DNA from 2 places in the Streptomyces changchenzhani genome. Region 2 is predicted to be linked to the other one. Evidence: riboswitches for the same ligand, from Rfam matches in the RefSeq annotation. Region 2 holds a riboswitch; the other holds the start of a gene.
The links. Region 2 has a riboswitch for S-adenosylmethionine ahead of thrC (threonine synthase). Riboswitches for the same ligand answer to the same signal wherever they lie in the genome.
Positions count from the first base shown of each region.

Region 1: another riboswitch for S-adenosylmethionine. It lies ahead of ABCR94_RS22125 (aminotransferase class V-fold PLP-dependent enzyme); the one in region 2 lies ahead of thrC (threonine synthase).

Region 1 is NZ_JBDHNH010000007.1:49,700-56,238, reverse strand. It holds gene ABCR94_RS22130 (Lrp/AsnC family transcriptional regulator) at 1-281, shown strand, start outside; gene ABCR94_RS22135 (rhomboid family intramembrane serine protease) at 1-3, shown strand, start outside; gene ABCR94_RS22125 (aminotransferase class V-fold PLP-dependent enzyme) at 365-1,750, opposite strand; SAM riboswitch class IV at 1,926-2,042, opposite strand; gene trpD (anthranilate phosphoribosyltransferase) at 2,128-3,192, opposite strand; gene qcrB (cytochrome bc1 complex cytochrome b subunit) at 3,356-4,984, opposite strand; gene qcrA (cytochrome bc1 complex Rieske iron-sulfur subunit) at 4,981-6,033, opposite strand; gene qcrC (cytochrome bc1 complex diheme cytochrome c subunit) at 6,030-6,539, opposite strand, start outside.
Region 2 is NZ_JBDHNH010000001.1:323,871-330,409, reverse strand. It holds gene otsB (trehalose-phosphatase) at 1-754, shown strand, start outside; gene ABCR94_RS01620 (alpha,alpha-trehalose-phosphate synthase (UDP-forming)) at 1,056-2,477, opposite strand; gene ABCR94_RS01615 (glucosyl-3-phosphoglycerate synthase) at 2,542-3,486, opposite strand; SAM riboswitch class I at 3,707-3,834, shown strand; gene thrC (threonine synthase) at 3,852-5,147, shown strand; gene ABCR94_RS01605 (MoaD/ThiS family protein) at 5,144-5,419, shown strand; gene ABCR94_RS01600 (cold-shock protein) at 5,860-6,063, shown strand; gene groL (chaperonin GroEL) at 6,347-6,539, shown strand, end outside.

The DNA.
Region 1 (6,539 bases), on a different contig from region 2:
TGATCACCGCGATCGTGCTCATCAAGACCAGCGTGGACCGGATCCCCGAGATCGCCGAGTCGATCGCCTCGCTCGAAAGCGTCAGCGAGGTCTTCTCGGTCACCGGTACGTACGACCTGATCGCCATGGTGCGCGTGGCCAAGCACGACGACCTCGCCGATGTCATCCCCGGCAGCATCAGCAAGATCCCCGGCGTCGAGGGCACCGACACCCATGTCGCGTTCCGTACGTACTCGCAGCACGACCTCGAAGCGGCCTTCGCCATCGGCCTCGACGCGTAACGTCCGCGCCGCGCGATCGCCCCGCCGCAACGAAGCCGCACGGGGCGCCCGCCTCGTGGCGTGCACCCCGTGCGGTCAGGTCCCTAGAGCGCCGGCGTGTTCACGGAGTCCCGGTCCGGCACGCAACGGCCGTCCTCGGTGCGGTAGTTCCACTGCGCGCCCTGCTGTACGAGCTCCTTGACGGCGCCCACGAACCGCTCCACGTGCTCGTCGGGCGTCCCCGCGCCGAAGCTGACCCGGATCGCGTTCAGCGAGCGCTCGCCCGGCTCGGCCTCGGGGGCGCCGCACTCCCCCGGGTCCTGCGCGTCGCTGCCGAGCAGGGTGCGCACCAGCGGGTGGGCGCAGAACAGACCGTCCCGTACGCCGATTCCGTACTCGGCGGACAGCGCGGCGGCGAAGTGCGAGCTGTTCCAGCCCTCGACCACGAACGAGATGACGCCGACGCGCGGGGCGTCGTCCCCGAAGAGAGACAGCACCCTGACCGCGTCGACCTCGGCGAGGCCTTCGCGGACCTTGGTGACGAGCCCCTGCTCGCGCTCGACCAGCGAGTCGAAGCCGGCCTCGGTGAGCGCCTTGCAGGCGGCGGCGATCGAGTAGACCCCGATGACGTTCGGCGAGCCGGCCTCGTGGCGGGCCGCCGTGGTGTGCCACTCGACGTCCACGCCGCCGTCGCCGCGCCGGGCGACCTTGCGCGAGGCCCCGCCGCCCGCGAGGTAAGGCTCGGCGGCCTGCAGCCAGTCGGCGCGGCCCGCGAGCACACCCGAGCCGAACGGCGCGTACAACTTGTGCCCGGAGAAGGCGACCCAGTCGACGTCCAGCTCGTCGATGTCCAGCGAGTGGTGCGGCGCGAGCTGCGCGGCGTCCAGCACGATGCGCGCGCCGTGGGCGTGCGCCGCGGCGGCGAGCTCCTTCACCGGCCACAGCTCACCGGTGACGTTCGAGGCGCCGGTGACGCAGACCAGCGCCGGACCGTGGGGATCGCGGGCGGCCAACGCGCGCTCCAGGGTCTCGACGGCCTGGGTCGGGGTCCGCGGCGCGTTCAGGTAGGTCACCTCGGCGTCGCGCCAGGGCAGCAGGGACGCGTGGTGCTCGGTCTCGAAGACGAAGACCTGGCAGTCGGCGGGCAGCGCCGCGGCCAGCAGGTTCAGCGAGTCGGTGGTGGACCGGGTGAAAACGACCTGGTCGCTCTCGCGGCAGCCGAGGAACTCCGCGACGGTGGCGCGGCTGTTCTCGAAGAGGTCGGTCGACAGCTGCGAGAGGTAACCGGCGCCGCGGTGCACGCTGCCGTAGTACGGGGCGTACGCCGCCACGTCGTCCCACACCCGCTGCAGGGCCGGGGCGCTCGCCGCGTAGTCAAGGGCGGCGTAGGTGACCTCGCCACCGGTGACGAGCGGCACGAGAACATCTCGCCCAAGCACGGGCAGAGGCGCACAAAGGGTCTGGTCGGCGGCAACAGTGGAGACAGACATGGCGAACTCCCGTGGAGGGCAGGCGAATTCACTGCGCCGGCAGGCATGCGGCAACGCAGGAAAGACGAAAAGGGGGTGCGGAAGTGGGGCTACGAGCCCTATCGCATTCGCTTGCTCACGAGACTGCTCCCTTGAGGACCAGGACCCCAGAGGCTGTGACATTCAAAGATGCCAGGGTCCGCGCTTGCCGTAGACCTTTCTGTCTACGGCCTGGTCTTCACCCGGGGCACCCCGCCACGGACGGAGGGTTGCCGGACAGCAAGCCGGGGCCAAAACGCTGTCACTCATGACCTGTGCAGAATCTTGCCACACGATCCAAAAGACGCAAGGCGCAGTCCAGAGTTCGGACTGCGCCCTGCGTCACACAAACCCGTTCCTCAGCTGTTGCTGGCCGCCACCCAGCGCTCCAGCGCCGCGCGCGCCGCCCCCGAGTCGATCGCCTCGGCGGCCTTGCCGATGCCCACCGCGAGCTGCTCGGTCAGGGTCGCGTCGGTCGGGTCCAGCGCGACCAGCGCCGCCGCCGTATTGAGCAGCACCGCTTCCCGCACGGCCCCGGTCTCGCCCGCCAGCAGCCGGCGCGCGACGTCCGCGTTGTACGACGCGTCCGCGCCCCGCAGCGCCTCGACGGGCACGATCTCCAGGCCCACGTGACGCGGGTCGAAGGCCTCCTCGCGGACGGCTCCGTCGCGTACCACCCAGACGCGGGAGGTCGCGGTGGTGGTCAGCTCGTCGAGTCCGTCGTCGCCGCGGAAGACCAGCGCGGAATTTCCCCGTTCGGCGAGCACACCCGCCACGATGGGGGCCATCCGGGCGTCCGCGACCCCGACCGCCTGCGCCCGTACCCTCGCCGGGTTCGTCAGGGGGCCGAGAATGTTGAAGGTGGTCTGCGCGCCCAGCTCCTTGCGCGCCTTCGCGGCGTACCGCAGGGCGGGGTGGAACTTCACGGCGAAGCAGAAGGTGATGCCCGCCTCCTCCGCGACCTCGGCGACGCGCCGCGGCGTCAGCTCCAGGTTGACGCCGAGCTTCTCCAGGACGTCCGAGGCGCCGCTCGCCGACGACGCGGCGCGGTTGCCGTGCTTGACGACCTTGGCGCCGGTGCCCGCGACGACGATCGCCGACATCGTGGAGATGTTGACGGTCTTGGCCAGGTCGCCGCCGGTGCCGACGATGTCGACCGTACGGCCGGGCACCTCGATGGTGTTGGCGTGCGCGTACATCGCGCGCACCATCCCTGAGACCTCGTCGACCGTCTCGCCCTTGGCCCGCAGCGCGACCGCGAACCCGGCGATCTGGGCGTCGGTCGCCTCGCCGCTCATGATGCGGTCCATGGCCCACGCCGTGTCGTCCGCGGTCAGGTTCTCGCCGCGCAGCAGGGCGTTCAGCACACCCGGCCAGGAGCCGGCCGCCACGCTGTCGCCGCCAACCGGGGTCACAACGTTCATGGTCCGCTCCTGGGTCCACAGCCGAATAAGGATGGCCCCACCCTATCCAGCCCCCGGGAACGGCGAGGAGCCCCGTCCAGAATGGGATCTCCCCTGCTCCTTAAGAGCTTGGGGAAGGACGGGGCTCCTGCCGTGGCGACCTTTCGGTCACATGCTCAGGTGATCAGTGGTGGCCGTGGCCGCTGGTGATCTCCTTGTACTCGTCGGCGGTGGGCTTGGGAATCTGGTTGCCCTCGCCGTACATACCCTTGCTCAGCTTGACCTTCAGCTTCTGCGAGCCGGAGACCTTGCGCCGCACACCGTTCTCGTCGACCGTCGCGCCGACCTCGGCGGGCTCGTACTGCTCGTGCGCCGTGAGGGTGTGCAGGTCCTCCTGGTTGAGCGGCTGGTGGACCTCGACGAACTCACCGTGCGGCAGCCGCTTGATGATGCCGGACTCGCGTCCGTGCAGCACCTTCTCCGCGTCGCGCCGCTGCAGACCCATGCAGATCCGCTTGGTGGCGATGAACACGAGGACAGGTCCGACGAAGAAGAAGATCCGGACGAACCAGGAGATCGTGTTGATCGACAGGCTGAATTGGGTGGCCCAGATGTCGTTGCCGCCACCGATCAGCATGATGAAGTACGCCGCGATCCAGGCCGCACCGAAGCCGGTACGGGTCGGGGCGTTGCGCGGGCGGTCCAGGATGTGGTGCTCGCGCTTGTCCCCGGTGACCCAGGATTCGATGAACGGATAGACCGCGATCGCGCCCAGCACCAGCGGGAAGATCATCAGCGGGATCATCACGCCCAGGGCCAGCGTGTGGCCCCAGATGTTGATCTCCCAGCCCGGCATCACTCGGATCAGCCCCTCGGCGAAGCCCATGTACCAGTCGGGCTGTGCGCCGGTGGAGACCTGGTCGGGCCGGTACGGACCGAGTACCCAGACCGGGTTGATCGTGAACATCGCCGAGATGGCCGCGATGACACCGAAGACCAGGAAGAAGAAGCCTCCGGCCTTGGCGATGTAGACCGGCAGGAGCGGCATGCCGACGACGTTCTTGTTGGTGCGGCCGGGACCCGCGAACTGCGTGTGCTTGTGGAAGAAGACCAGGATCAGGTGCGCCACCACAAGGCCGAGCATGATGCCGGGCAACAGCAGGATGTGGATCGAGTAGAACCTGGCCACCATGTCGTGGCCCGGGAACTCTCCGCCGAACAGGAACATCGAGATGTACGTGCCGACGACCGGCATGGACAGGATCGCGCCCTGGGTGAAGCGGACACCGGTGCCCGACAGCAGGTCGTCCGGGAGCGAGTAGCCGGTGAAACCGGTGAACATGCCCAGGACGAACAGCAGGAAGCCGAACAGCCAGTTGATCTCACGCGGCTTGCGGAAGGCGCCCGTGAAGAACACGCGCATCATGTGCACGAACATCGCCGCGAGGAAGATCAGCGCGGCCCAGTGGTGGATCTGCCGGATGAGCAGACCGCCGCGGACGTCGAAGCTGATCTCCAGGGTCGACGCGTAGGCCTCCGTCATACGGATGCCCTGCATCGGCACGTACGAGCCGTGGTACACGACCTCGTTCATGCTCGGGTGGAAGAACAGCGTCAGATACACACCCGTGAGGATGATGATGATGAAGCTGTAGAGGCAGATCTCGCCCAGCATGAAGGACCAGTGGTCCGGGAAGATCTTGCGCATGTTGGCCTTGGCGAGGCTGTAGATGCCCAGCCTGCCGTCGGCCCAGTCGGCGACCTTCTCGCCGGCGGGCGCCTCTTTGCGCTGTGGTTCGGTGACGGTACTCATCCGCGCTCCCAGAAGGAAGGACCGACGGGCTCTTCGAAGCCGCTGAGCGCTTCGAGGAATCCTTCGTCATTCACACCGATCCGCAGCTGCGGAAGCGCGTGACCGGCCGGGCCGAAGATGACGCGCGCGCCGTCGGAGAGGTCGAAGGTGGACTGGTGACACGGGCAGAGCACGTGGTGCGTCTGCTGCTCGTACAGGCTGATCGGGCAGCCGACGTGGGTGCAGATCTTCGAGAACGCCACGATGCCCTCGTGGGCCCATTCGAGCTGGCGCTTGTCCTTGATGTCCTTCGGCTGGATGCGGACGATCATCAGGGCGGCCTTGGCGATCTCGTTGTTGAACTCGTGATTGTCCTCAGTCAGCCCTTCCGGCATGGCGAAGGTCAGCGAACCGACCGCCACGTCCTCGGGCCGCAGGGGCTCCATAGTGTTCTGGTTGATCAGCATCTTGCCCTTGGCCCACAGCGTCTCGCGCAGCTTCTTCTCGGGCAGCGGCCCGAGGTCGCGCAGCAGCACCACACCGGCGAGCGGCACCATGGCCATCGCGCCGAACATCGTGGTGCGGATCAGCTTGCGGCGCCCGATGGCCGATTCCTGGGCTCCGGCCCTGAAGTCGGCCATCACCTTGGCCTTGACCTCGGGCTCGGCCGAGATCGCGTGCCGCTCGTCGGCGACCTCCACGTCGGACATCAGGGTGCGGGCCCAGTGGACCGCCCCCGCGCCGATGCAGAAGAGCGCCAGACCGAGGGTCATGCCCAGCGAGAAGTTGAGCGCGCTCACGTTGCCGAACAGCCAGATGTACACGATCTGGTCGACCGGGAAGGTCACGAAGGAGGCGATGAAGCCGACCGTCGCCAGCATGGACAGCGTGAAGAGGAACGCGACCGTGCGCTCGGAGCGCTTGGCTGCCTCTTCGTCGATGTCCTGGATGCGCGGCTTGTGGGCCGGCAGCCCCGGGTTGGCGAACGGATCGTCCGACCCGGCCACCTCGCCGTGCGAGGCGTCCTGCTCACTGGGCAGGTTCTCTTCTGAAATCTCTTGGCTACTCATGACTTCTTGGCCTTAGCGGTGTGGGCCGCGACCCAGACGGCGCATGCGACGAGCGAACCCAGACCGAAGATCCAGGAGAAAAGACCTTCACTGACCGGACCGAGGCCGCCCAGCGCATGGCCGCCCGGGTTCTCGGACTGCTCACCGTTCACGGTCTGGATGTACGCGATGATGTCCCTCTTCTGCTCCTCCGGCAGCGTGCCGTCGGGGAAGGAAGGCATGTTCTGCGGGCCGGTCTGCATGGCCTCGTAGAAGTGCTTCGGGTCCACGCCCTCAAGGTTCGGGGCGTACTTGCCGTTGGTCAGCGCGCCGCCCTCACCGGTGAAGTTGTGGCACTGGGCGCAGTTGGTACGGAACAGGTCGCCACCCTTGGCGATGTCCGCACCTTCGGGGTTGTACTGCTTTTCGGCCGGGATGATGGGGCCGGCGCCGAGCGAAGCGACATACGCGGCAAGCTGATCAATATCGGCCTGCGAGTAGATCTTCTTCTTCTTCGGCACCTGGGC
Region 2 (6,539 bases):
CGTCGGGCTCGACTTCGACGGCACGCTCGCCGAGATCGTCGCCGACCCCGAGCAGGCCCGCGCGCACCCCGGCGCGGTGCCGGCGCTCGCGGCGCTCGCTCCGCGGGTCGCGTCCGTCGCCGTGATCACCGGGCGCCCGGCGGGCGTCGCGGTCCGCTACGGGGGCTTCGCCGGTGTCCCCGGCCTGGAGCACCTCGTGGTGCTCGGCCACTACGGCGCGGAGCGCTGGGACGCGGTCAGCGGTACGGTGCACGCCCCCGCCCCGCACCCCGGCGTGCGGGCCGCACGGGCGGAGCTGCCGGGGTTCCTCGACGGCATCGGCGCGTGGCGGGGCTCCTGGATAGAGGAGAAGGGCCAGGCCGTCGCCGTGCACACCCGGCGTGCGGCCGACCCCCAGGCGGCGTTCGAAGCGCTGCGTGGGCCTCTCGCGGAGCTGGCCGCGCGGCATGGCCTGATCGTTGAACCGGGCCGCCTGGTCCTTGAGTTGCGCCCGCCCGGCGTGGACAAGGGGGTGGCGCTCGGCGAGTACGTGCATGAGGTGGACGCGTCCTGCGTGCTGTACGCCGGGGACGACCTGGGAGACCTGGCGGCGTTCGCAGCGGTGGAGAAGCTGCGGGCGGAGGGGACCCCGGGGCTGCTGGTGTGCAGCGGTACGGAGGTTCCGGAGCTGGCGGAACGGGCGGATCTGGTGCTGCCGGGGCCGGCGGCGGTGGTGGCGCTGCTTGGTGCGGTGGCGGAGGCGGTTCGGGAGTAGGGCGCGGGTGGGTGTGCGGGTGGGTGGGTGCGGCGGGGCCCGGGTGCGGGCGGGCCCCGGGCCCCTGGGACGCCCTTCGGGCGTGTCCTCAATCTCCCCCATTGCCTTAAGGGCATGGGAGGGACCCCCTCGACGGGCTGAAGTTGCCCGGCATTTTCAGCCTGTCCGGCGATTGAGGTCCGGGGTCTGGGGCGGAGCCCCCACGCGGCGGTAGCCGCAATTGTCACAGCCGGGAAGGGGCGGGTAGGGGAACAAGCCCCGCGCAGCGGCCCACCCGCGTCAGCGCCCGCACCCGCCCTCCTCAGCCACCGCCCCGCAGCGCCTCCAGCTGGTCCAGGAACCACTGCTGCGGCGGCAGCGCCGTCGCCGCCGCGGCCAGGCGCTTCGTTCGCTGCGCCCGCTCGTCCGCCCCCATGGACAGGCCCGCGTGCAACGCGTCCGCCGTCGCGAGGACGTCGTACGGGTTGACCACGAGCGCGTCCTCGCCCAGCTCCTCGAACGCCCCCGCCTCCCGCGAAAGCACCAGCGCGCAGCCCTCGTCCGAGACGACCGGGACCTCCTTCGCGACCAGGTTCATGCCGTCGCGGATCGGGTTGACCAGGGCGACGTCCGCCAGCCGGTACGCCGCGAGCGAGCGGGCGAAGTCGTCCTTGACGTGGAGGATCACCGGCGTCCAACTCTCCGTACCGAACTCGGAGTTGACCGCATCAGCTGTCCGCTGGACCTCCGCGGTGTACTCGCGGTAGATCGCCAGGTCCTGCCGCGACGGGTAGGCGAAGGCGACATGCACCACCTTCTCGCGCCACTCGGGCCGGTCCCGCAGCAGCTGCCGGTACGCCAGCAGCCCGCGCACGATGTTCTTCGACAGCTCCGTGCGGTCCACCCGCACCACCGCCTTGCGCCCCGCACCGATCTGCTCGCGCAGCGCCACCATCCGCTCCGCCACATCGGGCCGGTGCGAGCGCTCCCGCAGGAAGTCGGCGTCGGCGCCCAGGCCGTGCACCCCCAGCTCGGTCGAGGCGAGCGCGTCGGCGCCCAGCAGCTCCGTACAGCAGGCCGCGAACGCGTCCGCCCAGCGCCGGGTCAGGAACGCCGCGCGGTCCGCGCCGAGGATGCCGCGCAGCAGCTGCGCGGCGATGTCGTCGGGCAGCATCCGGAAGTAGTCGACCGGCGCCCACGGGGTGTGCGAGAAGTGGCCGATCCGCAGATCGGGCCGCAGCTCCCGCAGCAGCCCGGGGACCAGCGCCAGGTGGTAGTCCTGGACCAGCACGGCCGCGCCGTCGGCCGCCGACTCGGCCAGCGCCTCGGCGAACGCCGCGTTGTACTTCTCGTACGACGCCCACTGCGCCCGGAACTCCGTGCCGAACACCGGCTCCAGCGGGGTCTGGTACAGCAGATGGTGGACGAACCACAGCGTCGAATTGGCGATCTCGTTGTACGCGTCGGCGTACACCTCCGGGTCGATCCCGAGCATCCGCACCCGCTGCCCGCCGGTCTCCGCCGGGTCGAGCAGGCCGCCGGTGCGCCGCACCGCCTCGCGGTCACCGTCGCCGAGCGCCGCGCACACCCACAGGGCGTCCGTGTCGGGGCCGATGGCCGACAATCCGGATACGAGCCCGCCCCCGCCCCGGCTGGCCGTGAGCGAGCCGTCCTCGCCGAGCGCGTACGAAACGGGGCCGCGGTTGGACGCGACGAGAACCTGAGCACGGGGTTGGGAAACCATGTCGCGAACCTAGCCCGTCCTGGAAACACTCAAACGTACGGCCGGTCCTCGTCGCACTGTGCGATCACGCCGCGCGCCGCTCCTGGTACTCCTCGATCTCCCGCATCGGCGGCCGTTCCTCGGTGTCCACGGCCGTCGTACGCGGTACGAATCCCTCCGCACCGCGCTCGAACTGGGTGAGCGCCGGCCGCACCAGGTGCCCCCGGGAAAGCCGCAGCTGGGCCGTCCGGTAGATCGCCGCGGCCATCCGCCCCAGCGCCTGCCCGTCCTGGTGGCGGTGCTTGCGTATGCCCACATCGACCTGTCCCAGCGCGTCCAGACCCACCGTGTGCAGCGAGTCGACGAGCAGGCCCAGCTCCACTCCGTAACCGACGGGGAAGGGCAGCCGCTCCAGGAGAGAGCGCCGCGCCGCGTACTCGCCGCCCAGCGGCTGGACGAACCCGGCCAGCTGCGGCCAGTGCAGATTGAGCAGCGGCCTGGCCACCAGCTCCGTGACCCGGCCGCCCTGGCCTGCGGCCTCGCCGAGCGGGCGGTCGTACATCGCCTTCACGAACTGCACATCGGGATCGGTGAGCAGCGGCCCGACGATGCCCGAGACGAATGACGCCGAGAAGTCCCTGAGGTCCGCGTCGACGAAGCAGACGATGTCACCGCCGGTCACGAGCAGTGACCGCCACAGCACCTCGCCCTTGCCCGGCATTGTGGGCACGCGCGGCAGTATCTCGTCGCGGTGCACCACCCGCGCGCCCGCCGCCGCGGCCACCTTCGTCGTGGCGTCCGAGGAGCCGGAGTCGATCACTACCAGCTCGTCGACGAGCGGCAGGGCCTCCATCAGCTCACGGCGGATCGTGGCGACGATCGCGCCGACCGTGGCCTCCTCGTCGAGGGCCGGCAGGACGACGCTGATGGTGGCGCCGCGCCGCTTCTTGGCCGCGATCAGCTGGTCGAGCGGGCGGTCCGCCGCAGACCAGGACCGCCTGGGCAGCCAGCGCTCCACCTCTTCCAGCACGTGCGTTCTCCCTGCTGTGTGACCGTTGTGGGACTGTCGTGGGACTGTCGTGGGACGGCTGTGGGGGCTGCTGTGTGACTGCTGTGTGATCCATCTCGCGGTGCGGACGACTACCTCAACCCTCCGGGGGTTCGGTTACAGTCTTGAACAACGCGGATGACCGTCGCATATCGGGGGCCATCACGCGGACAAATGCCCGGACCTCGGTCCGGTGCCATAGCGCTCATCCAGAGGGACTGAGGGAACGGCCCGTTGAAGTCCCGGCAACCACCCAGCCGACCGAGAGGTCATGGCGGGGAAGGTGCCAATTCCGTCTCGTGGCGAAATTCGTCGCGGGGAAGATGAGGAGAAAGGGCCTCGCCATTATGGCTTCGCAGACCGTCGCCGCTGAAGCGCACACCGTAAAAGCCGCAGTAGACCTCGGACCCGCCACGGCGCTTTCGTGCCGTGAGTGCGGAGAGCGTTTTGAACTCGGCCCGATCTTCGCCTGTTCTTCCTGTTTCGGTCCCCTTGAGATCGCATACGACCTCCCGTTCGGTGACGCGGAATCCCTGCGCAAGCAGATCGAGGCCGGCCCGGAGAACATCTGGCGCTACGCCCCCCTGCTGCCCGTCCCCGTCGACGTGGCGTCGAAGCCCAGCCTGAACCCCGGCTTCACCAAGCTCGTCAAGGCCGACAACCTCGCCCGCGAGCTGGGCGTCACAGGCGCCCTGTACGTCAAGGACGACTCGGGCAACCCGACGCACTCCTTCAAGGACCGCGTCGTCGCCATCGCCGTCGAGGCCGCCCGCGCCTTCGGTTTCACCACGCTCTCCTGCTCCTCCACCGGCAACCTGGCGGGCGCGGTCGGCGCCGCGGCCGCCAAGGCCGGGTTCCGGTCCTGCGTGTTCATCCCGCACGACCTGGAGCAGGGCAAGGTCATCATGGCCTCGGTGTACGGCGGCAACGTGGTCGGCATCGAGGGCAACTACGACGAAGTGAACCGGTTCTGCTCCGAGCTCATCGGCGACCCGCTGGGCGAGGGCTGGGGCTTCGTCAACGTCAACCTGCGCCCGTACTACGGCGAGGGCTCCAAGACCCTGGCGTACGAGATCTGTGAGCAGCTCGGCTGGCAGCTGCCCGACCAGATCGTCATCCCGATCGCCTCGGGATCGCAGCTCACGAAGATCGACAAGGGGCTCAAGGAGCTCATCGCGCTCGGTCTGGTCGAGGACAAGCCGTACAAGATCTTCGGCGCCCAGGCCGAGGGCTGCTCGCCGGTGTCGACGGCCTTCAAGGCCGGGCTCGACGTCGTACGGCCGCAGAAGCCGAACACCATCGCCAAGTCGCTGGCCATCGGCAACCCGGCGGACGGGCCGTACGTCCTGGACATCGCCCGGCGTACCGGCGGCGCGGTCGAGGACGTCAATGACGAGCAGGTGGTGGACGCCATCAAGCTGCTCGCCCGTACCGAGGGCATCTTCGCGGAGACCGCGGGCGGGGTGACCGTCGGCGTGACGAAGAAGCTGATCGACGCCGGTCTCCTCGACCCGGCCCTCACCACGGTCGTGCTCAACACGGGCGACGGCCTGAAGACCCTCGAAGCGGTGGCCCCAACCACGGGCCAGTCCGCCGTCATCCGTCCGACCCTGGACTCGTTCCGAGAGGCTGGCCTCGTATGAGCGTCAAAGTTCGCATCCCGACCATTCTTCGCCCGTACACCGGTGGCCAGGCCGAGGTGGCGGCCGAGGGCGCGATCCTCTCCGAGGTCATCGCGGATCTGGAGAAGAACCACACCGGCATCGCGGCCCGTGTCCTGGACGACCAGGGCAAGCTGCGCCGCTTCGTGAACGTCTACGTGAACGACGACGACGTGCGCTTCGAGAGCGGTCTGGAGACCGTCACCCCGGACGGCGCCGGCGTCTCGATCATCCCGGCCGTCGCGGGCGGCTGATCCACGGCCGACGTACTCACCCAGAGCTAACGCAATTGCCCTCTCCGCGACAGAAGCGGAGGGGGCAATTCTCTATGGTTGAGCGCGGTACAGTTGGGGAAGCCCCCTCCGCTGCTTGTGCCCGGCGCATATGTGAATGCGATCCCGCGCGACAAGAAACAGCCAAAGTGTTCGAGCGAATTGCCGCTGAAGCGCGCTTTGTCCGGCCCGACTTGCCCTGGAATACGGTGAATCCCCCCTATTCGGGTGTTCGGCTGTGCCCGGATTTCTCGTCCGATTGACCTGTTGCAGAGGGCAGTTGGGCAGATACATTCAGCCGCGGTCGACGCGTTCCGGCGCACATCCTCTCCTGTTCTTTCGAGGGCTGGCTGAGGGTGAGGTCTGACCCGGGTTCCGCGAAGTGCGGGCCTGTGCAAGGGCCAGTAATAGGGGAGTTAGGCATGGCTCAGGGCACCGTCAAGTGGTTCAACGCGGAGAAGGGGTACGGCTTCATCGCGGTCGACGGTGGTGCGGATGTTTTCGTCCACTACAGCGCGATCCAGATGGACGGTTACCGCACCCTTGAAGAAGGTCAGCGAGTTGAGTTCGAGATCTCGCAGGGCCAGAAGGGTCCGCAGGCGGACATGGTCAAGCTCGCCGTCTGATCTCGGCGCGATCGACCACCGACGCAACTCACGCACGGAGGGCCTGTACCCCACACGGGGTACAGGCCCTCCGTGCGTGTCCCCTCCCCGGGACGGCCTTGCACTCAAGGGGGTCGAGTGCTAATCATTGGCGTTAGCACTCTCCTAGTGAGAGTGACAGAAGGACTGGGTCGGCGAGGCCCGCAGGCCTTGTGGGGCAAGGAACCACGAGGCAGGCAGGCCGTCCGTCGCGGGCGCCATTCAGTCCATCGCACTCCACCCCAGTCCGGGAGGACCACTTCACATGGCTAAAATCATCGCGTTCAACGAGGAGGCACGGCGCGGTCTCGAGCGCGGGATGAACCAGCTCGCCGACGCCGTCAAGGTAACCCTCGGCCCCAAGGGCCGTAACGTCGTCCTCGAGAAGAAGTGGGGAGCCCCCACGATCACCAACGATGGTGTTTCCATCGCCAAGGAGATCGAGCTCGAGGACCCGT